One region of the Streptomyces dangxiongensis genome, then DNA from elsewhere that is predicted to be linked to it. Evidence: riboswitches for the same ligand, from Rfam matches in the RefSeq annotation. Region 1 holds a riboswitch; each other region holds the start of a gene.
What was found. A riboswitch is a leader RNA that binds a small molecule or an ion and turns the genes downstream of it on or off. The one in region 1 is predicted to bind cyclic di-AMP.

Region 2: another riboswitch for cyclic di-AMP. It lies ahead of D9753_RS18770 (M23 family metallopeptidase); the one in region 1 lies ahead of D9753_RS08860 (M23 family metallopeptidase).
Region 3: another riboswitch for cyclic di-AMP. It lies ahead of D9753_RS20970 (LysM peptidoglycan-binding domain-containing protein); the one in region 1 lies ahead of D9753_RS08860 (M23 family metallopeptidase).
Region 4: another riboswitch for cyclic di-AMP. It lies ahead of D9753_RS14750 (transglycosylase SLT domain-containing protein); the one in region 1 lies ahead of D9753_RS08860 (M23 family metallopeptidase).

Annotation. Positions count from the first base shown of each region.
Region 1 is NZ_CP033073.1:1,997,093-2,002,364, forward strand. Features, by position in the region: gene D9753_RS08855 (GntR family transcriptional regulator) at 102-788, opposite strand; gene D9753_RS08860 (M23 family metallopeptidase) at 1,004-1,759, opposite strand; cyclic di-AMP (ydaO/yuaA leader) riboswitch at 1,772-1,931, opposite strand; gene D9753_RS08865 (M16 family metallopeptidase) at 2,163-3,551, opposite strand; gene D9753_RS08870 (M16 family metallopeptidase) at 3,548-4,951, opposite strand; gene D9753_RS08875 (DNA gyrase/topoisomerase IV subunit A) at 5,222-5,272, shown strand, end outside.
Region 2 is NZ_CP033073.1:4,189,659-4,194,930, reverse strand. Features, by position in the region: gene D9753_RS18780 (PrsW family intramembrane metalloprotease) at 1-154, shown strand, start outside; gene D9753_RS18775 (aldo/keto reductase) at 209-1,162, opposite strand; gene D9753_RS18770 (M23 family metallopeptidase) at 1,244-2,308, opposite strand; cyclic di-AMP (ydaO/yuaA leader) riboswitch at 2,318-2,485, opposite strand; tRNA gene D9753_RS18765 (tRNA-Met) at 2,783-2,856, shown strand; gene D9753_RS18760 (dihydrofolate reductase family protein) at 2,904-4,037, opposite strand; gene D9753_RS18755 (MarR family winged helix-turn-helix transcriptional regulator) at 4,115-4,633, shown strand; partial or broken gene D9753_RS18750 (GTP cyclohydrolase) at 4,686-4,913, shown strand.
Region 3 is NZ_CP033073.1:4,656,908-4,662,179, forward strand. Features, by position in the region: gene D9753_RS20960 (cytochrome P450 family protein) at 127-1,398, shown strand; gene D9753_RS20965 (LysM peptidoglycan-binding domain-containing protein) at 1,563-2,666, shown strand; cyclic di-AMP (ydaO/yuaA leader) riboswitch at 2,849-3,026, shown strand; gene D9753_RS20970 (LysM peptidoglycan-binding domain-containing protein) at 3,031-3,768, shown strand; gene eno (phosphopyruvate hydratase) at 4,100-5,272, shown strand, end outside.
Region 4 is NZ_CP033073.1:3,331,016-3,336,287, reverse strand. Features, by position in the region: gene D9753_RS14760 (FAD-dependent oxidoreductase) at 1-1,017, shown strand, start outside; gene D9753_RS14755 (HAD family hydrolase) at 1,287-2,099, shown strand; gene D9753_RS14750 (transglycosylase SLT domain-containing protein) at 2,134-2,619, opposite strand; cyclic di-AMP (ydaO/yuaA leader) riboswitch at 2,623-2,805, opposite strand; gene D9753_RS14745 (polyprenyl synthetase family protein) at 3,394-4,404, shown strand; gene D9753_RS14740 (LolA family protein) at 4,651-5,272, shown strand, end outside.

The DNA.
Region 1 (5,272 bases):
CCGGCCGGCCCGTGCCCACTTCCCGCGAATTCCCGCACGACGGAATTCGGGCAGCGGAAAACCCGTCCGCGAATACCTCTCCTTTGTATACGGCGTACGTGTTAATTCCGCGGGCCCGTCATGTTTACGGCCCGTTGCGAAGACCTCACACGCTCCGCGGCGGCGGAGAAACGCAGCCGGTGGCCACCGGTGGCGCGCTCGGTGTGCAGCGCGGTGAGCGCCCGCGCACGTTCGCCGTCCCCCCGCGCCACCGCGTCCACGATCGCCCCGTGCTCCGCCCACGACTCCACCGGGCCGAGCGGCGTCGCCACCGCGTACATCCAGGCGATCTTGTGCCGCAGCAGGGTGAGCACCGAGGTCAGCGAGGGGCTGCCGGACGCCTGGGCGAGCGTCTCGTGGAACCAGCCGCCCAGCGCGCGCAGATCCTCGCTGCCACCCCTCCTGGCCCGCTCCTGCCCCAGCCGGACCAGTCCGCGCAACACCTTCAGGTGGGCCTCGGTGCGCCGCTGCGCGGCCCGGGCGGCTCCCAGCGGCTCCAGCAGCAGCCGCATCTCCAGCAGGTCGGCGGCCTCCTGCTCGGTCGGTTCGGCCACGCACGCGCCCGCGTGCCGGCGCGTCACCACGAAGCCCTCCGCCTCCAGGGTGCGCAGGGCCTCGCGGACGGGGACGCGCGAGACGCCGTAGCGGCGGGCCAAAACTTCCTCGGTGAGGCGGCTGCCGCGCTCGTGGACACCGGCGACGATGTCGTCCCGGACAGCGGTGCACACCGAGTGCGCCGGAATACGCATGACCGACCTCCGCCTTAATTCCCGTGAAACGCCGACGATGGACGCGTGTTCCCGCGACTCTATTCCAAGGGACCCGAATTTCCGACGGCAGGGCGTCATCCATGAATATTTTTTGGTCAGCGGGTCCGGCGGACACCGGAAGAGAACCACCGAAAAAGGCGAAAGCCCCGGCTCGGTGAGCCGGGGCTTCGGATGCCGTGCGGGCGGCCGTCCGGTCAGACGTTCACGCCGTGCTTGCGCAGGTAGGCGACGGGGTCGATGTCCGAGCCGTAGTCGGGGGTCGTACGGGCCTCGAAGTGCAGGTGCGGGCCGGTGACGTTGCCGGTCGCGCCCGACAGGCCGATCTGCTGCCCCGGGACGACCTGCTGGCCCACCGTGACACCGATGGACGACAGGTGGCCGTACTGGGTGTACATGCCGTCGGCCATCCGGATCACGATCTGGTTGCCGTACGCACCGCCCCAGCCCGTGGAGACGACCGTGCCGGAACCCACCGCGTGGACCGAGGTGCCGCTGGCCGCGTGGAAGTCGACGCCGGTGTGCGAACCGGAGGACCACAGGGAACTGCTGGCCTGGTAGCCAGTGGAGACATACGACTGCGCGATCGGGATGACGAAGGCGTTCAGCCGCTTGCGCTCGGCCTCGCGGGCGGCGCGGATCCGCGCCTCGCGGACCTCCTCGGCCCTCTTGGCGGCCGCCTTCTCCGCGGCCGCCTCGGCCGCCTTCCGCTCGGCGGCCTGCTGCTGGGCGGCGGCCTGCGCGTCGATCTGCTGGGCGACGTCGTCGTTCACGGTGAGGACCGGCGTGAGACCGGTCTGCTCCACGGAGCTGTCGGCGGCGAGCGCCGGGGACGCGGCGAGGGTGCCGATGACACCGGTGGTGGTGAGGGCCGCGACGCCGGCCGCCTGAGCGGTGGTGCGCTTGACCCGACCGGGCTTGCGGTGCTTCCCGGGGGCGCACATGAACGCCATGAAGTGGCTGGTCCTTTCCTTCCCTCTCGCCTACCGGGTTAGCTGACGGGTTCGGAGCAGGAAGGTCTCCTACGGGCCCCCTCGCTCACGCGCGGGCGCCCGATTCACCCCAGGGACGGTGGGTCCCCGGCTCCCCTGGCTCGCGCCTACGGGGACTCGGCGATGACTGTCCGGTGCCGCGGGTGCGGCGCAGTGCCTGACGAACAGCCCGCATGACGGTACGGCGGCCCCCTTCGACTCCTCAAACAGATCCGGGATTTTGTAGCGCATCCCACACGGCAGACAGGCAACCTCCGCCCCAAAACGGGCATCTGAGTGAACGAGTGGAACAGCAGGGGCCCTGACGACCCGTAGGTCGGCAGGGCCCCACGCGCGCGTAGCGCCGACGTGTCCGCCGGTGCCTCTACTCCGCGGCGACGACGGTGACTTCGCCGATGCCGAGCGCCTCGACCGGCGCCTTGATCCGGGACGCGTCACCGACGAGGACCGTCACCAGGCGGTCCACCGGGAAGGCGTTCACGACGGCCGCGGTGGCCTCCACCGTGCCCGTGGCGGCCAGCCGCTGATACAGCGTCGCCTGGAAGTCGTCGGGCAGGTGCTGCTCGACCTGGTCGGCCAGCGTGCTCGCGACGGCCGCGGCGGTCTCGTACTTCAGCGGCGCCACGCCGACGAGGTTCTGCACGGCGACGTCCCGCTCGGCGTCGGTCAGGCCCTCCGCCGCGAGCGTGCGCAGGACCTCGCACAGGTCCTCCAGCGCGGGGCCGGTGTTCGGCGTGTCCACCGAGCCGCTGATGGCGAGCATCGCCGCGCCCGTGCCGTCCGGCGCCGAACGCAGGACCTGACCGAAGGCGCGCACGCCGTAGGTGTAGCCCTTCTCCTCGCGCAGGACGCGGTCCAGGCGGGAGGTGAGGGTGCCGCCGAGGCAGTACGTGCCGAGCACCTGGGCGGGCCAGACCCGGTCGTGCCGGTCGGCCCCGACGCGGCCGATGAGCAGCTGCGTCTGGACGGCACCGGGCCGGTCCACGACGATCACGCGCCCGGCGTCGTCGGCGGTCACCGGCGGCACGGGACGGGGCTCGCCCGGGGTGCCGGTCCAGGCGCCCAGGGTGTCGGCGAGCAGCGCGTCCAGGTCGGTGCCGGTCAGGTCGCCGACGACGACCACGGTGGCCGTGGCGGGCCGCACATGGCGGTCGTAGAAGGCGCGTACGGCCGCCGCGTCGATCTTCCCGACCGTCTCCTCGGTGCCCTGGCGCGGGCGGGACATGCGCGAGGTCGCCGGGAACAGCTCCCTGGAGAGTTCCTTGGCGGCCCGGCGCGCCGGACTGGCCAGCTCGTGCGGGATCTCGTCCAGGCGGTTGCGGACCAGCCGCTCGACCTCGCTCTCGGCGAAGGCGGGCGCGCGCAGGGCGTCGGCGAGCAGGCCGAGGCCCCTGGCCAGGCGGGAGGCCGGGACCTCCAGGCCGAGCCGGACGCCGGGGTGGTCGGCGTGCGCGTCGAGCGTGGCGCCCGCGCGCTCCAGCTCGGCGGCGAACTCCTCGGCCGAGTGCCTGTCGGTACCCTCCGAGAAGGCCCGCGCCATGATCGTGGCGACGCCGTCCAGGCCGGCGGGCTCGGCGTCCAGCGGTGCGTCCAGCAGCACCTCCACGGCGACGACCTGCTGGCCGGGGCGGTGGCAGCGCAGCACCGTCAGGCCGTTGCCGAGGGTGCCGCGCTCGGGGGCCGGGAAGGCCCAGGGCCTGGCCTCACCGGGCTGCGGCTGGGGGTGGAACTCCATGGTGGCGAGCTCGGTCACTTGGCCGTCTCCTCGTTCTCGGTCTCGTCGCGGCCCGCCTCTACGGTCGCTTCCTGCTCCGGGTCCTCGGGGACCCCGGTGTCCTCGACGGCCTGCGGGGACTTCGGCTCGTAGACGAGGACCGCGCGGTTGTCGGGGCGCAGGCGTGCCTCGGCGACCTCCCGCACCTCCTCGGGGGTCACCTCCAGGACGCGCCGCACCGCGGTGAGGGCGAGCTGCGGGTCGCCGAACAGGACGGCGTACCGGCACAGTTCGTCGGCGCGGCCCGCGACCGTGCCGAGCCGGTCCAGCCACTCGCGCTCGAGCTGGGCCTGGGCACGCTCCATCTCCTCGGGCGTGGGGCCCTCCTCGGCGAACCGGGCCAGCTCCTCGTCGATGGCGGCCTCGATGACCGGCACCTCGACGTCACCGGACGTCTTCACGTCCAGCCAGCCCATCGAGGGCGCGCCGGCCAGGCGCAGCAGGCCGAAGCCGGCCGCGACGGCCGTACGGTCGCGGCGCACCAGCCGGTTGTACAGCCGGGAGGACTCGCCGCCGCCGAGGACGGTCAGGGCGAGGTCGGCCGCGTCGCACGCGCGCGTGCCGTCGTGCGGCAGCCGGTAGGCGGCCATCAGGGCGCGCGCGGGGACCTCCTCCACGACGACCTCGCGGAGCTGGTCACCGATGACGTCCGGCAGGGAACCGTCGCGGGGCTCGGGCTTGCCGTCGTGGGAGGCGATGGAACCGAAGTACTTCTCGACCCAGGCGAGGGTCTGCTCGGGGTCGATGTCGCCGACCACGGAGAGCACCGCGTTGTTCGGCGCGTAGTAGGTGCGGAAGAACCGGCGCGCGTCCTCCAGGGTGGCCGCGTCCAGGTCCGCCATCGAGCCGATCGGCGTGTGGTGGTAGGGGTGGCCCTCCGGGTAGGACAGGGCGGTCAGCTTCTCGAAGGCGGTCCCGTAGGGCACGTTGTCGTACCGCTGGCGGCGCTCGTTCTTGACGACGTCCCGCTGGTTCTCCATGGACTCGTCGTCCAGGGCGGCCAGCAGGGAGCCCATACGGTCGGCCTCCAGCCAGAGCGCCAGCTCCAGCTGGTGGGCGGGCATGGTCTCGAAGTAATTGGTCCGCTCGAAGCTGGTGGTGCCGTTGAGGGAGCCGCCGGCGCCCTGCACCAGCTCGAAGTGGCCGTTGCCCTTCACCTGTCCGGAACCCTGGAACATCAGGTGCTCGAAGAGGTGAGCCAGGCCGGTTCGCCCCTTGACTTCGTGGCGGGAACCGACGTCGTACCAGAGGCAGACCGCCGCCACGGGGGTCAGGTGGTCCTCGGAGAGCACCACGCGCAGACCGTTGGCCAGGCGGTGCTCGGTCGCTGTCAGGCCCCCGGAGCCTGCCTCGGCTGTGGTCGTGTGACCCATGGGCATGTACGTCCCTTCGCGAGCGGAGGCGGTCGTAGAAACCGCGGTTTTCCTGCCGTTCCTGCCACTGTATGCAAAGCGTGCGGCGCCCTGGCGAAGTTCCCGCGGGACGTACGCCCACAGCGGATCGCGTAGCCTGCGTGCGACCCGTCTCCGGAGGGCTTGCCGGCACCGGCCGGGCCGACGGAGACCGGGTCGTGGCCCGGGCTGTCAGTGCGGCGGTCCACAATGGTCCGCGTCAGATCAGTCAGTCGCTTCAGCAAGGAGCCGGCAGCGATGGCCCGCCGCAGCACGAAGACCCCGCCGCCCGACGATTCGTACGAGGAG
Region 2 (5,272 bases), 2.2 Mb from region 1:
CGAGCTGTGGCGACGCAGGCAACCGGCACGCCCGGCACTGGAGTACGCGGCACGGGCCGCCACGCCGCCCCGGCCGGTGTACGCGGGTCCCATGCCGTACTGGCAGGGCGCCCCGGCGGGCGCCTACCCCGCGTACAACCCGTACCGGTCGTAGCCGGACAGGACGGCCGGGGAGGACACGCGGGTCGTGGGCCGCCCCGGCCGGGGGCTACGCGGAGGCCGTGGTCAGGGTTGCCAGCTCGTCGTCCGTGAGCTTCAGGTCCGCCACGCCCAGCAGCGCCGGGAGCTGTTCCACCGTGCGTGCCGAGGCGATCGGGGCCGTGACGGTCGGCTGGGCGGCGAGCCAGGCCAGGGCGACCGTGGCGACCGGGGCCTCGTGGGCGGCGGCGATGTCGTCCAGGGCCGCAAGGACCCGCCGGCCGCGCTCGGAGTCCGCGTACTTCTGGGCCGTACCGGCGCGGGCGCTGTCGACGGTCGTGCCGGGGCGGTACTTGCCGGTGAGGAAGCCCGCGGCGAGGGAGAAGTACGGGACGGCGGCGAGGTTCTCGCGGGCGGCGAGGTCCTGGAGCGGGCCCTCGTACGTGTCGCGGGAGACCAGGTTGTAGTGGGGCTGGAGGGCGACGTAGCGGGCCAGGCCCTCGCGGTCGGAATGGTCGAGGGAGGCCCGCAGGCGCTCGGGGCTGATGTTGGAGGCGGCGATGTGCCGCACCTTGCCGGCCCTCACCAGCTCGTCCAGCGCGCCGATGATCTCCTCGACCGGCACCTCGGGCTGGTCGAAGTGGGTGTAGTAGAGGTCGATGTGGTCGGTGTCCAGGCGGCGCAGCGAGGCGTCGGCCGCGGCCTTGATGTTGGCCGCGGACAGGCCCTGGTACTCGGGGTGCTGGCTGACCTTGGTGGCGATGACGACGTCGTCGCGGTTGCCGCGGGCCTTGACCCACTTGCCGATGATCGTCTCCGACTCGCCACCCTGGTTGCCCTCGATCCAGGCGGAGTAGGAGTCGGCGGTGTCGATGAAGTTGCCGCCGGCGGCCGTGTAGGCGTCGAGGACGGCGAAGGAGGTCTGTTCGTCGGCGGTCCAGCCGAAGACGTTGCCGCCCAGGGCGAGCGGGAAGACCTGGAGATCGGAGGAGCCGAGAGTGCGGGGTGATGTGGTTGAGGTCATACGTCACTACAACGCCGACGGCGGGTGATCACATCCCCGCCACCGGCGCCGAGTTCCGGCGAACACCCGTTCAGGGGGCGTTCAGGGGGTGAGGCCCTTGTCCCGCAGCCACGTCATCGGGTCGATGCCGGTTGCTTGGCCGCCGGGGTGGACCTCCAGATGCAGGTGCGGGCCGGTGACGTTGCCGGTGGCGCCGACACGGCCGATGACCTCGCCGGTGGTGACCTTCTGACCGGCCGTGACGTTGATCGAGGACTGGTGGCAGAACCACAGCTCGGTGCCGTCGTCGAGGGTGAGGATCGTGCGGTAGCCGTAGGCGCCGGCCCAGCCCGCCTCGGTGACCGTGCCGCCGTGGACGGCCTTGATGAGGGTGCCGGTGGGGGCGGCGAAGTCGAGGCCGGTGTGGTGGCCGGAGGACCACATGGTGCCGGCCTGGCCGAACGTCGAGGTGATCGTGTACGAGGAGGTGGGCAGCGTGTACTGCCCGGCCAGTTTCGCCAGCTCGGCCTGCCGCTTCTCCTCGGCCTCCTTCGCGGCCTTCCGCTCCGCCTTCTTCGCGGCGGCGGCCTCCGCCGCGTCCTTGGCCTCGGCCGCCTTCGCGGCGGCCTCCTCCTCGGCGTGGGCGGCGGCCTGCGCGCTCTGCCTCTCGGCGGTGGCGAGCGCGACGGCGGTGGCCCTGCTGTCGGCCTGGCCCTGCTGCTGCTCGGCCTGGGCCAGGATCCGGTTGCGCAGGGCCTCGCCCGCGTCGGTGCCCTGCTGGTCGTCGGCGGAGGCCACGCCGACGCTGCTCAGCGCGGTCGTGGCGGTCCTGGGCGCCTCGGTGGAGGTGTCGCCGAAGAGGGAGCCGACGGAGGGCAGGTCCGGCAGGGAGATGGAGACCGGCGGCTTGCCGGTGTTGGCGCTGGCCATGCCGCCCGCGCCGACCGCGGCGATCACGCCGACGCCGAGGACGGTGGAGCTGCGCGCGAAGCCGCCGCGCTGCTTGGCGACGCGGTGCCGGCCGCGGACCGGGGCGACGGAGTCCTCGGTGGGGTTCCACTCCTCCCAGGGGCCCTCGTCGGCTCGGTGGGCGTCGTAGCCGAAGGTCTCGGTCTCGCGCTGAGCCGGCACGAACGGGGTTTCTGGGGCAGGCCGGTTGGACGCCACGCGGGCGTGCTCCTTTCCTTCCGCCGCCTACCGGGTTAGCTGACGGGTTCGGAGCAGGAAGGTCTCCTACGCGCGTATACCGGTCGTGGACTCCATGAGTTCCACGTCGGCGTTCGCGAGATTCACCCCAGGGTGGTGGTTCCCCGGTTCCCTTGCGGGATTCGGCGCGTGCGCACGGAGCCGTCGCTGGTGACGGCTGGGACGACCGCGCTGCGTTATCGAACGTTAATAGACCTGCCAGTCACTTTCCAAGCCGTCCGTCTTGATCATTAATGTTCACACCCGGGGACTTACCAGCCATGACTCCTGCAAACCGGACGAGTTGACCGACGTACAGGAGTCATTCGCGTCTTTGATGGTGACTCAGCCGTTGCCGCACGGCGCCCACCCACTCACTGTCGGTGACGGTCGCCGGGGGCCGGGGAACCGATGTGCATCGCACCCCGTGGATGGCGTACAGTAGAGACACAACGACGCGGGGTGGAGCAGCTCGGTAGCTCGCTGGGCTCATAACCCAGAGGTCGCAGGTTCAAATCCTGTCCCCGCTACTGAAGACTCAGGGCCGGAATCCAATGGATTCCGGCCCTGAGTGCTGTCAGGCGAGCAGATGCGCGTTCGGCGCCTTGGCGAGGGATTCCAGCTCCGGGAGTACGACGACCCGGGCGCCCGCGCCGGTCAGGACGCCCGTGCCGTCGGCCGCCGCGACGAACGTGTCGGGCTCCCGCCACGCCGTGACCACCCGGCGCACCCCGGCCCGCAGGATCAGCTCGGCACAGGGGGCGGGCCGGGAGGCCCGGCGGGCGCAGGGTTCGAGGCTGCTGTAGACCGTGGCGCCGGGCAGGCGCGGGTCGGCCGGGTCGGTCTTCGCGAGGGCCGCCTCCTCCGCGTGGACCACCGGGTCGGCGCCTTCACGGGAGTGGCCGCGGGCCAGCTCCGTACCGTCGGCGGCGACCAGGACCGCGCCGACGCTGAACGCCGTCTGGGAGGGCGGGCAGAGCGCGGCGAGTTCGCAGGCGGTGCGCAGCCAGTGCCGGTCGGCGGGCGTGGCGACCGGGCCGGTGCCGGGGGCCGTGGGCTCGTAGCGCATGAGGACGACGTCCTCGATGCGGCGGGTGTCGGTCAGGCGCAGGCGTCCGCCCTGGTAGGCGCCGGGGCCGAACAGGCGCGGGGCCGCGGGGTCGCCGACGAGGAGCGGGGCGAGGACGAGCTGGAGTTCGTCGGCGAGGTCCTGCTGGAGCAACTGGGTGTGGACCTGCCCTCCGCCCTCGACCATCAGGCGCCCGACGCCCCGCACGTCGTGCAGATGCTCCAGCAGGACCCGCCAGTCCAGCGCGGGGCCGAGCGCGACGACGTCGGCGGTGCCGCCGAGGAGCCGGGCGGCCCGGGCGGCACCGGCATCGGTGGTGCAGACGAGCTTGTCGCCGCCGGTGTGCCAGAAGTGGGCGCCGGGGTCGAGGTCCCCGGAGGCGGTGACGGTCACCTTCAGCGGGTACGCCGGCCGGCCCGCCGCCACCCGGGCCGCACGCCGCTCGGCGGAGTTGACCAGCAGGCGCGGATTGTCGGCGCGGATCGTGCCGGCGCCGATCAGGATGGCGTCGACGGAGGCCCGTACCGCGTCGACCCGGTCGAAGTCGGCCGGGCCGGACAGCAGGAGCCGCTCAGGGCCGGTGTCGTCCAGAAAGCCGTCGAGGGAGACGGCGGCGGACAGCAGTACGTACGGCAGGGGCATCGGCGTACTCCCTCGCGGCGGCCCGGTGGACCGGCCGAAGTCTTGGTTCAAATTTGGAACAAATCTACACTGGCGGCATGACGACCCGCTGGCTCACTCCGCCGGAGCAGCGCGCCTGGCGCGCCTACCTCGCCGCGTCCCGGCTGCTGGAGGACGCGATCGACCGCCAGCTCCAGCAGGAGGGGAGCATGCCGCACCTGTTCTACTCCGTGCTGGCCAACCTCTCCGAGGCCCCCGGCCGGCGACTGCGCATGACCGATCTCGCCGAGACGCTGAAGATCACGCGAAGCCGGCTGACGTACGTGGTGACCCGGCTGGAGCGGGACGGCCTGGTGCGCCGGGAGAGCTCCGGCCGGGACCGGCGCAGCTCGCTCGCGGTGCTCACGGACGAAGGGACGGCCGTACTGGAGCGTACGGCGCCCGGCCACGTCGAGACGGTGCGCACCACCCTGTTCGACCGGCTGACCCCGGAGCAGGTGGGGCAACTGGAGGAGATCTGCGCGGGGATCGCACGCGGCCTCCAGGGGGAGGACGGCGGCGCCACCGCGGCGGAGGACGTGCCGTGGCGCCGACGGTCGTCGCCTTGCGCCGACTAGGTGACCGGCGACGCCTTCGGCTCGGCCCGCTGCGACTGCGGCGCCCGGCCGCGCGAGGGCCGCCGCGCAGATGCTCACCGCCCTCGGCGTCAGCGAGCTGGACCTGCTGTCCAACAACCCCGACAACGCGGGACAGTTGCGCGCCCTGGGCGTCGCCGTGCGGGACCGGGTGCCGACCGGCGTCTTCCCCACGGACCACAACGTCCGCTACCTGCGCGCGAAGGTCCTCCACACCCAGCACACCCTGCCACTGACGGAGCTGCCGGAACTGACGGTCTGACGGGGCGGGTGATGTGGAGCGAGCGAGCAGTCCGGCGGGCGGGTCCGTGCGATCGGCGCCGGTCAGCAGTCCGCGCCCGATACGCGGACAAGGGCACCGCACTCATCGGGTCCGGCTCCCGCAGGACCCGAAAACGCCGCAGCGCCCGGGCCGACCGAAGTCGACCCGGGCGCTGCGTGGCAGGCCAGAGGGGGTAACCCCTCCCCCGCAGCCGTAGGCCCTGTGGGACTCGAACCCACAACCAATGGATTAAAAGTCTTGACCAAAGCATGACGAGTGGTTGCGGACGCTGCCTCGGCGTCCGGAACCGCCTGGTCAGGGAGAGTTCAGCGTGCGTCGGGGTTCGGTGTGTGACAGCT
Region 3 (5,272 bases), 2.7 Mb from region 1:
CCGGCGGGGGAGCGGGCGGGGCAGGAGCCCGGAGCTGCGTGCGCCGCGCGGCACACACGGCCGATCCGCAAGCGCTTGCCCGACACCCCGCCGCGCGCCCCCCGGCGAGCCGGATACCGTCGGGGAGTGACCGACCAGCTCCGCCCCGACGGCCCGGCGCCCGCCCTCTTCACATGGGAGTTCGCCACCGACCCCTACCCCGCCTACGCCTGGCTGCGCGAGCACGCCCCCGTGCACCGCACGCGGTTGCCGAGCGGGGTCGAGGCCTGGCTCGTCACCCGGTACGCCGATGCCCGGCAGGCCCTGGCCGACCAGCGGCTGAGCAAGAACCCGGCGCATCACGACGAGCCCGCGCACGCCAGGGGCAAGACCGGCATCCCGGGCGAGCGCAAGGCCGAACTGATGACGCACCTGCTGAACATCGATCCCCCGGACCACACCCGGCTGCGCAGACTGGTCAGCAAGGCGTTCACACCGCGCCGGGTCGCCGAGTTCGCACCCCGGGTGCAGGAGCTGACCGACCACCTCATCGACCGGTTCGCGACGACGGGATCCGCCGACCTCATCCACGACTTCGCCTTCCCGCTGCCCATCTACGCCATCTGCGACCTGCTCGGCGTTCCGCGCGAGGACCAGGACGACTTCCGGGACTGGGCGGGCATGATGATCCGGCACGGCGGCGGGCCCCGGGGCGGGGTCGCCCGGTCGGTGAAGAAGATGCGCGGCTATCTCGCCGAGCTGATCCACCGCAAGCGCGCGGCGCTGCCCGCCGAAGCGGCGCCCGGCGAGGACCTGATCTCCGGCCTGATCCGCGCCTCCGACCACGGCGAGCACCTCACCGAGAACGAGGCCGCCGCGATGGCCTTCATCCTGCTGTTCGCCGGCTTCGAGACGACGGTCAACCTCATCGGCAACGGCACCTACGCCCTGCTCACCCACCCCGGGCAGCGCCGGCTGCTCCAGGAGTCCCTGGTGCGCGGGGAAGGGGACCTGCTGGAGACCGGCGTGGAGGAACTGCTCCGCTACGACGGCCCGGTGGAGCTGGCCACCTGGCGGTTCGCGACCGAGCCGCTCACCGTCGGCGGGCAGGACATCGCGCCGGGCGATCCGGTGCTCGTCGTCCTCGCCGCGGCCGACCGGGACCCGGAGCGGTTCGACGGCCCGGACGTGCTCGACCTCGCCCGCCGCGACAACCAGCACCTCGGCTACGGCCACGGCATCCACTACTGCCTCGGCGCGCCGCTCGCCCGGCTGGAGGGTCAGACCGCGCTCGCCACCCTGCTCACCCGCCTGCCCGACCTGCGTCTAGCCGCGGACCCGGCCGAGCTGCGCTGGCGCGGCGGGCTCATCATGCGTGGCCTGCGCACCCTGCCTGTGGAGTTCACGCCCACCGCCTGAGGGCCGCCGTCGCACGGGAAATGACGGACGTTCAACTCTGTGATCTTCACGTGATCTGTGCGGCATTAACTTGTGACAAGCGATCGTCTGCCGATACGTTCACCCCTCAGCGCGGCGGGCACCGTTCGCCGTGCCGGTCCTGCTGTCGCTCGAAAGGCTCCTGCATGCTCTCCGGGAACGGCCGACACCGTCGCCCCCGTCAGGCTCCGGCCCTCCTCGTCGCGGCCGGCGTGACCGGTTCCGCCATCGCCATTCCGCTCCTCGGCGCGGCGGGCGCCCACGCGGCCGACGGCACCACTTGGGACAAGGTCGCCGAATGCGAGAGCGGCGGCTCCTGGAGCGCGGACACCGGCAACGGGTACTTCGGCGGCCTCCAGATCTCGCAGGACGACTGGGCCAAGTACGGCGGCACCCAGTACGCGGCCAGCGCCGACCAGGCCAGCCGCTCCCAGCAGATCGCCGTCGCCGAGAAGATCCTCGCCACCAAGGGCACCACACCGTGGGCCACCTGCGCCCTGCTGTCCGGGCTGACCTCGAACTCGGGCTCGGTGGACGTCGACACGGGCGTCGGCGGCTCCGGAGGGTCGGGTGACACCGGTGGCACCGATGACACCGGGGGCTCGTCCGGCACGTCGGACTCGACCGGCACGACCGGCTCGACCGGCACCTCCGACGGTTCCGGTACTTCCGGCACGTCCGGTTCGCCGGATTCGCCGTCCTCCACCGGTACCGGTTCGGACACCGGCTCCGGCTCCGGCGCCGGTTCCTCCTCGGGCACGGCCACCACGCCGAGCGCGAAGCCGGGCAAGGGCGCGGGCAGGACCACCGGTTCCACCGGGACCGACACTCCCAAGTCCGACAAGTCCGCCCCGTCGGACATCGGAGCCGGAGCCTCACAGGGGGTGGACGGCTCGCCCACGGCAACCCCGGATGCCGGCAATCAGGACAATCCCCAGCAGGCCGCCGGTTCCTGGAGCCTGGTCGACACCGGCAGCCTCGGCGCGGCCGGGCGTCATCGCGGCACGAGTGCGGACGAAAGTGCGACAAACGGTCAAAGTCCCGCACTGTCCGGCCGGCACGCCACCCGGGAGTCGGACACCTACACGATCCGCGCGGGCGACTCCCTGGCCTCCATCGCCGACTCCCTTGAGGTCGACGGAGGATGGCGGGTGCTCTATGCCGGCAACAAGAAGGCCATCGGCACCGACCCGAACCGCATCACTGCCGGTCAGACCCTCGAAGTCGGGGACGAAACGGGCGCCGAATAGGGGAAATTGACGCCTCATTTGGCGCTTGATGTCCGTTTTGGCGAAAGTGTGGGATGAGTCTCAGAAGCCCTGATCGTCTTTGAAATTCCGTGGATCACGTGTCTACGGTCGAGATCGCTCGTCACCACGAGCCCCGGCAGTCGCAACGCCGAATCCTGCCAGCGGTTGCCCGGGAACAGTCGTCGCGTCAAGCGCCGCAGGCAGGAGCGGGGGACCCAAGGTAAGTGCCGGGACCAGCAGTTGAAGAGGCTGGCACCGGCTGGGGGTGAAGCCGCACCTCGCACACAGCGAGGGTGCGGCCGGGCAACTCAACCGGCCCGAACCCGACAGCTCACCTCGCAGGCGTCGGTGAGGGGATAGATTCATGCTGTTTTCCGCCAAGGGCAAGCACCGTCGTCCGTCCAAGGCCGTTCGCGCCATCACGCTCGCCGGTGTCACCGGCGCCGCCGTCGCCGCCCCGCTGATGGCGACCGGCACCGCCTCCGCCGCCACCTCCTCCGAGTGGGACGCCGTCGCCCAGTGCGAGTCCGGTGGCAACTGGTCCATCAACACCGGCAACGGCTACTACGGCGGCCTTCAGTTCTCCGCCTCCACCTGGGCCGCGTACGGCGGCACGCAGTACGCCGCCACCGCCGACAAGGCCGGCAAGGCGCAGCAGATCGCCGTGGCCGAAAAGGTGCTGGCCGCGCAGGGCAAGGGTGCCTGGCCGGTCTGCGGCACGGGCCTGTCGGGCGCGTCCTCCGGCGGTTCCGCCCCGACCACCACTTCGGACTCGGCCGGCACCAGCACCTCGGGCTCGGCCGGCACCACCACCCGCTCCGCCGACCAGCAGGCCGCCTCCCGCTCCGCCGAGCGCCCGGCCGCGTCCGCGAGCCAGACCCCGAGCCCGAGTCAGAACAAGAGCAAGACCGTCACCACCCCGACCGGCAAGACGGTCAAGAAGGGCGACGGCGAGTACAAGGTCGTCACCGGCGACACGCTCAGCTCCATCGCCACCGCGCAGCACGTGCGGGGCGGCTGGGCGAAGCTGTTCGAGCTGAACAAGGACGTCGTCGAGGACGCCAACCTCATCTACCCAGGTCAGCAGCTGCACCTGAAGTGACACCCCGGCTCCGCACGGAGCCGCAGCCCCCTCGCGGCCCGGCCCCCATGCCGAGCGCCTCGTGAGGGGGTCCCCGTCCCCACGGGCTCCCCGCCCGGTGCGTGTTCCCCCGTACGCACCGGGCGGGGCTTTCTGCTGTCGGCGGCCCTTTTCGCGGAGCCCGTTGCCCCAAGCTCTTTGTTTCGACAAGAAACAAAAGTACGGTCGCCTTGTCCACGGGACGGTCGGTCGGTGGCCGACGGCCCCTGGACGGTTAGGCTCTAGTCGCAAGGCACAGCCGTAAGGCACACAGCCCCGCACTTCCAGCGTCACATCCAAGAAGGAGATGCTCGTGCCGTCCATCGACGTCGTCGTAGCCCGGGAAATCCTGGACTCCCGAGGCAACCCCACGGTCGAGGTCGAGGTCGGCCTCGACGACGGCAGCACGGGTCGTGCCGCCGTTCCCTCCGGCGCCTCGACCGGCGCCTTCGAGGCCATCGAGCTGCGCGACGGTGACCCGAACCGCTACCAGGGCAAGGGCGTCGAGAAGGCCGTCCTCGCCGTGATCGAGCAGATCGGCCCGGAGCTGGTCGGCTACGACGCCACCGAGCAGCGCCTGATCGACCAGGCCATGTTCGACCTGGACGCCACCGACAACAAGGGCTCCCTCGGCGCCAACGCCATCCTCGGCGTCTCGCTCGCCGTCGCCCACGCCGCCTCCGAGGCCAGCGACCTGCCGCTCTTCCGCTACCTGGGCGGCCCGAACGCGCACCTGCTGCCGGTGCCGATGATGAACATCCTGAACGGCGGCTCGCACGCCGACTCCAACGTGGACATCCAGGAGTTCATGATCGCCCCGATCGGCGCGGAGTCCTTCTCCGAGGCCCTGCGCTGGGGTGCCGAGGTCTACCACACGCTGAAGAAGGTCCTGAAGAACAAGGGCCTGTCCACCGGCCTCGGCGACGAGGGCGGCTTCGCCCCGAACCTCGGCTCCAACCGCGAGGCCCTCGACCTCATCCTCGAGGCGATCAAGGAGGCCGGTTACACCCCCGGCGAGCAGATCGCGCTGGCCCTCGACGTGGCCGCCTCCGAGTTCTACAAGGACGGCTCCTACGTCTTCGAGGGCAAGACCCGCTCCGCGCAGGAGATGACCGAGTACTACGCCGAGCTGGTCGAGGCGTACCCGCTGGTCTCCATCGAGGACCCGCTGTTCGAGGACGACTGGGAGGGCTGGAAGACCATCACCGCCCAGCTCGGCGACAAGGTCCAGCTAGTCGGCGACGACCTGTTCGTCACCAACCCCGAGCGCCTCGCCCGGGGCATCGAGGACGGCGCCGCCAACGCCCTGCTCGTCAAGGTGAACCAGATCGGCTCGCTGACCGAGACCCTCGACGCCGTCGAGCTGGCCCAGCGCAGCGGCTACAAGTGCATGATGTCCCACCGCTCCGGCGAGACCGAGGACGTCACCATCGCCGACCTGGCCGTCGCGACCAACTGCGGCCAGATCAAGACCGGTGCCCCGGCC
Region 4 (5,272 bases), 1.3 Mb from region 1:
GGCCACACCCTCGCCGACTACTGCGACGCGGCCGGCGTCCGCCGCCTGGTGACGGACGAGGACATCATCCCGGTGGAGACGTTCACCGCCTACGGCGAGTGGTTCCAGCAGCGGCTGGTCCCCGGACTGGAGCGGGTGCGGGTCGTCTCGGCCGACCGCGATCCGGGCGGCGGTTTCGCGATCGCGCTGGACTCCGGGGAGCTGTTCACCGCGCGCGCGGTCGTCGTCGCCACCGGCCTGGCCGGGCTCGCCCACCTGCCGCCGGAGCTGACGGGAGCGGCGGCCGACGGACCTTCCCCGTCCGGCCCGGTCTCGCACAGTTCCCAGCACCACGACCTCGGCCGGTTCGCCGGCCGCGAGCTGATCGTCATCGGCGCCGGCCAGTCCGCGCTGGAGACGGCGACGCTCGCCGCCGAGGCGGGTGCACGCGTGCGCGTGGTCGCCCGGGGACGCGGGCGGGTCGCTTTCGGCAGCCCGCCCTGGCGGCAGCCGGCGTTCCGGCCCCGGTCCCCGTTCGGCCGCGCCTGGTCGCTGTGGGCGCTCAGCCATCACCCGCACCCGTACCGCTTCCTGCCCGAGTCCACCCGTCATTACCTGGTCCGCCGGGTCCTCGGCCCGCTCGGCGCCTGGTGGCTGCGCGAGCGCTTCGAGAGCGGTGTGCGGGTGCGGGACGTCGAGCGGGTGGTGGGCGCCGAGGCCCCGGACGGCAGTCCCGTGCTCATCGTCCGCACCCACGCCGGGCGGACCGAGCGGCTCACCGCCGACCACGTCATCGCCGCCACCGGTTACCGCGTCGACCTCGCGGCGATGGACTTCCTCGGCCCCGGACTGCGCACCCGGCTCGCGGTGAGCCGTGGCACGCCGAGACTCGGCCCCGGCTACGTCTCCTCGGTGCCGGGCCTGTACTTCACCGGCCTGCCGGCGGCCTCCTCGTACGGCCCGGTGATGCGTTTCGTCTGCGGGACGGAGTTCGCCTCCCCGCGCCTGGCGAGGCATCTGGCGGCGGCCCACGGGTGAGGCGTTCCGTCCGGGCCCGGCACCGGTTCCGCCTCCACCAGGGGCCCTTTCGCCTCCGTCCGGGGCCGTGCCGCCTGCGTCCGGGGCCGTCCCACCCCCGTCCTGATCCGCTCCTCCTCGTCCGGGCAGCCGGTGCCGGAGCCGGTTGGGGGACCGGCGTCCAGGAGCCCGCGGGGGCCGGCCGGAACCGGCCGGTCGGGGCCGGTCAGCAGGTAAGTGCCGGACGAGACAGGTGAGTCGGCGGGGTGCGGTGTCCGTATTCTCTGATCATGGCACCCACCCCCGCGTACGCCCTGATCGCCACCGACCTGGACGGGACGCTGCTGCGCGGCGACGACACCGTCTCCGACCGGTCGCTCGCCGCGCTCGCGCGGGTGGCGTGGGCCGGTGCCCGCCACCTGGTGGTGACGGGCCGCCCGGCCCCGCGGGTACGGCCGCTCCTGGCGGATCTCGGCCGCACGGGGCTCGCGGTGTGCGGGCAGGGCGCGCAGCTCTACGACGCCGGGACCGACCGCCTGCTGTGGTCGGTCCGGCTGGACCGGGAGCTGGCGGAAACCGCGCTCGGCAAGATCGAGGCGGAGGTGGGGCAGGTCTTCGCGGCGGTCGACCAGGACGGCGTGGACGGGCTCACACTCATCGAGCCCGGCTACCGGATGCCCCATCCGACGCTGCCCGCGCTGCGGGTCGGCCGGCGGGACGACCTGTGGTCCGCGCCCATCAGCAAGGTGCTGCTGCGTCATGCCGCCCTGTCCGACGACGAGCTGGCGGCCGTGGCGCGTGCGGTGGTGGGCTCGCTGGCGACGGTCACGATGTCGGGGCCGGGGACCGTGGAGCTCCAGCCGAGCGGGGTGACCAAGGCGACGGGGCTCGCGCTGGCCGCCGAGCGGCTGGGGATCGGCGCCGAACGGGCCGTCGCCTTCGGTGACATGCCCAACGACATCCCGATGTTCGACTGGGCGGGCCACGGCGTCGCGATGGCCGGCGCCCACGCCGAACTGCGGGCTGTCGCGGACGAGGTCACTCTGTCGAACGAGGACGACGGTGTCGCCGTCGTCCTCGAGAGACTGTTCCCGGCCGACTGACCGGGATGTCAGCAGCGCCCGCCGCCGGTGCCGGTCAGTACGCCCCGAAGACGTTGTCGATCGAGCCGTACCGTGCGGCCGCGTAGTTGCAGGCGGCGGTGATGTTCGCGACCGGGTCGTAGATGTTGAACGACGTTCCGGCCACGTGGTAGGCGTTGAACGTGGGGTCGATGACCTGGAGCAGGCCCTTGGACGGGATGCCCGCTGCCGCGTTGGAGTCCCACAGGTTGATGGCGGACGGGTTGCCCGACGACTCGCGGATGATGTTGCGGTAGATGCCGTTGTAGGTGCCCGGGATGCCCTTCTGCGCCATGATCGCGAGCGACTCGCGGATCCAGCCGTCGAGGGTGTTCGGGTAGCCGGCGGGGGTGGTGGCCTTCGTGGCGGTGGTGGTGGCCGCGGCGGCGCCGGTGGCGCCGATGAGCGGCAGGGCGAGGACGGCGGCGCCGGTGGCCGCGGCGGTGAGGGCGCGGACGAGGCGGCTGTTGCGGGTGCGGGGGTGCTGAGCGACGGCAGACATGGCGATGTTCCTCTCCGGCGCCTGCGAGGTGAGCTGTCGGGTTCGGGCGGGGAGGCGCCCGGCCGTGCCCTGAAGGAGGCACGGCTTCACCCCTAGCCGTTCCGGCGCGGCGTGTGCCGTTCCGGTCCGGCGGCCTACCTGGGTCCCCCGCTCCTGCCGTACGAATGAGTTCGTCGATGGGTGATGCGGGCGGCGGCAGGATTAGGCGTCCGCCCGACGGCCGGGAACGTATGCGAGAGCACATGTCGGGAACAAGTGCCGAGTTCACACAACGCACCATTTGACCTTGATCGACGTCGTATGGGGTACTTGATCCTTTGCGGTCGCCAATCCTCAACTCGCCCACGGGGCAAGGGTTCGGGAGGGCTTGGACGGGCGGGGCGGCCGGGTCGGCGCGTGACCTAATTCACTAAATGGCAAATTGCTGCAAAACAGACAAGAGGGAATCGGCGCATTCCCGCCCCGGAGTCCGGCGACGGAGGAATCCGGGCCGCGGCGCGGTCGAACCCACGGGTGCGGGTGGGTGGCCGAAAGGGGGCGGGCGGAAGGAGGGGAGAGGTCACGACAGAGTACGGAATTGCCGTTAAGTCGATAAATGTCCCTTCCTACTACCTGATCACACTCATGCCCGTTCCGGTCCGATACCGCCCAGGCTGGACCGGTGGGCGCTATCGGTGATCGAAAGAGGACCGGATACGCTGAGTTGAGTGAGGGCAGCGACCTATCGACAAACCGTGTGATCGCCAGCAGACAGCAGCAGACAGGAGACCCCTCGTGACCGTCGTCGGGCCGTTCGGGCTGAGCGTGCGGGACCAGGCTCTGGAAGCCGATGTCCAGGCCGGATTGACGGCTGTCGAGGAAGGCTTGCTCGAGGCCACCAAGAGTGAGGTCCCGTTCATCACGGAGGCCGCGCAGCACCTCGTACGGGCCGGTGGGAAGCGGTTCCGGCCGCTGCTCGTGATGCTCGCGGCACAGTTCGGCGACCCCTACGCGCCCGGTGTCGTACCGTCCGCCGTGGTCGTGGAGCTGACCCATCTGGCCACGCTGTACCACGACGACGTCATGGACGAGGCGGCCGTGCGACGCGGCGTGGCCAGCGCCAACACGCGCTGGGGCAACTCCGTCGCGGTCCTCACCGGCGACTTCCTCTTCGCCCGCGCCTCCCAGATCCTCGCCGACCTCGGCCCCGAGGCGGTCCGGGTGCAGGCCCTCGCGTTCGAACGGCTGGTCACCGGCCAGATCCTGGAGACCGCGGGCCCCTCGGACGGCCGCGACCCGGTCGAGCACTACCTGGACGTGCTCGGCGGCAAGACGGGCTCCCTGGTGGCGGTGTCGTGCCGGTTCGGCGCGATGATGTCCGGTGCCGACGACACGGTCGTCGACGTGCTCACCCAGTACGGCGAACGGCTCGGCGTCGCCTTCCAGCTCGCCGACGACGTCCTGGACATCGCCTCGGACTCCCACGAGTCCGGCAAGACCCCGGGCACCGACCTGCGCGAGGGCATCCCCACCCTCCCCGTGCTCCGGCTGCGCGAGCGGGCCACCCGGCTGGGCCTGACCGAGGACCTCGCCCTCTGCGCGCTGCTGGACTCCGACCTCAGCGACGACGCCCGGCACGCCGAGGCGCTGACCGCGCTGCGCGCGCACCCCGCGCTGGAGCAGGCCCGCCGGGACACCGTGCGGTACGCGGAGGAGGCGCGGGCCGCGCTGGCGCCACTGCGGGAGTGCGACGCCAAGGCGGCGCTCCTCGAACTGTGCGACGCGGTGGTGCACCGCGCCGGCTGAACCGGCCGGACCCGCTTCGGGCGGCGTCTTCCCGCACGACCCCTACGGGTCGGGGGAGATGCCGCCTTCGCATGTCATACCGCAGGCGTACACGGAGTTGGCCCCGAGGGCTGACGCTTCCCCGCGGCCGATTTGGTCAGATGGTCACTACGGAAATCACCACTCCCTCACCGATTCGGGTGAGAATGGCGGCTCAGGTGGACCAGCGTGAGGACAGCCGCCGCCGACGACGGAGGTAAGGCACACATGGCACCGTACGCATCCGACGACGCAGTGGGCGGCGCGCGCGACGAGGACCCGCGTCCCGGCCGGCGCAAGGCCGCCCGGTACGCCGTCCCGGTCGCGGTGGTGGGGGTGGCCGCGGCCACGATCGGGCTCGTCCCGGCGCTCGCCGACTCCGGTGACCCCGACCTGCCGAAGATCAGCGCACAGCAGCTCGTCGAAAAGATCGCCAGGTCGGACGTGCAGCAGTTGTCCGGCACCGTGAAGATCAGCACCGACCTCGGGCTGCCCGAACTCGGCGGCCTGGAGAACAGCCTGCTCTCCGGGGCGGGCAAGGACTCCGGCGACGGCTCGTCCGCCGACCCGCGGGCCAGGCTCACCGAGCTGGCCTCCGGCACGCACACCCTGCGCGTCGCCGCCGACGGCCCCGACCGGCAGAAGCTGTCGCTGCTGGAGAGCGGCGCCGAGTACAGCCTGATCCACGACGGCAAGGACGTCTGGGGCTACGACAGCAAGAGCAACGAGGTTCACCACTCCACCGGAGCCGGTTCCGGCAGGCACCGCGGGACCGCGCCGGCCACGCCGAAGGACTTCGCCGACAAGGCCCTGAAGTCGGTCGACGACACGACGTCCGTCACCGTCGACG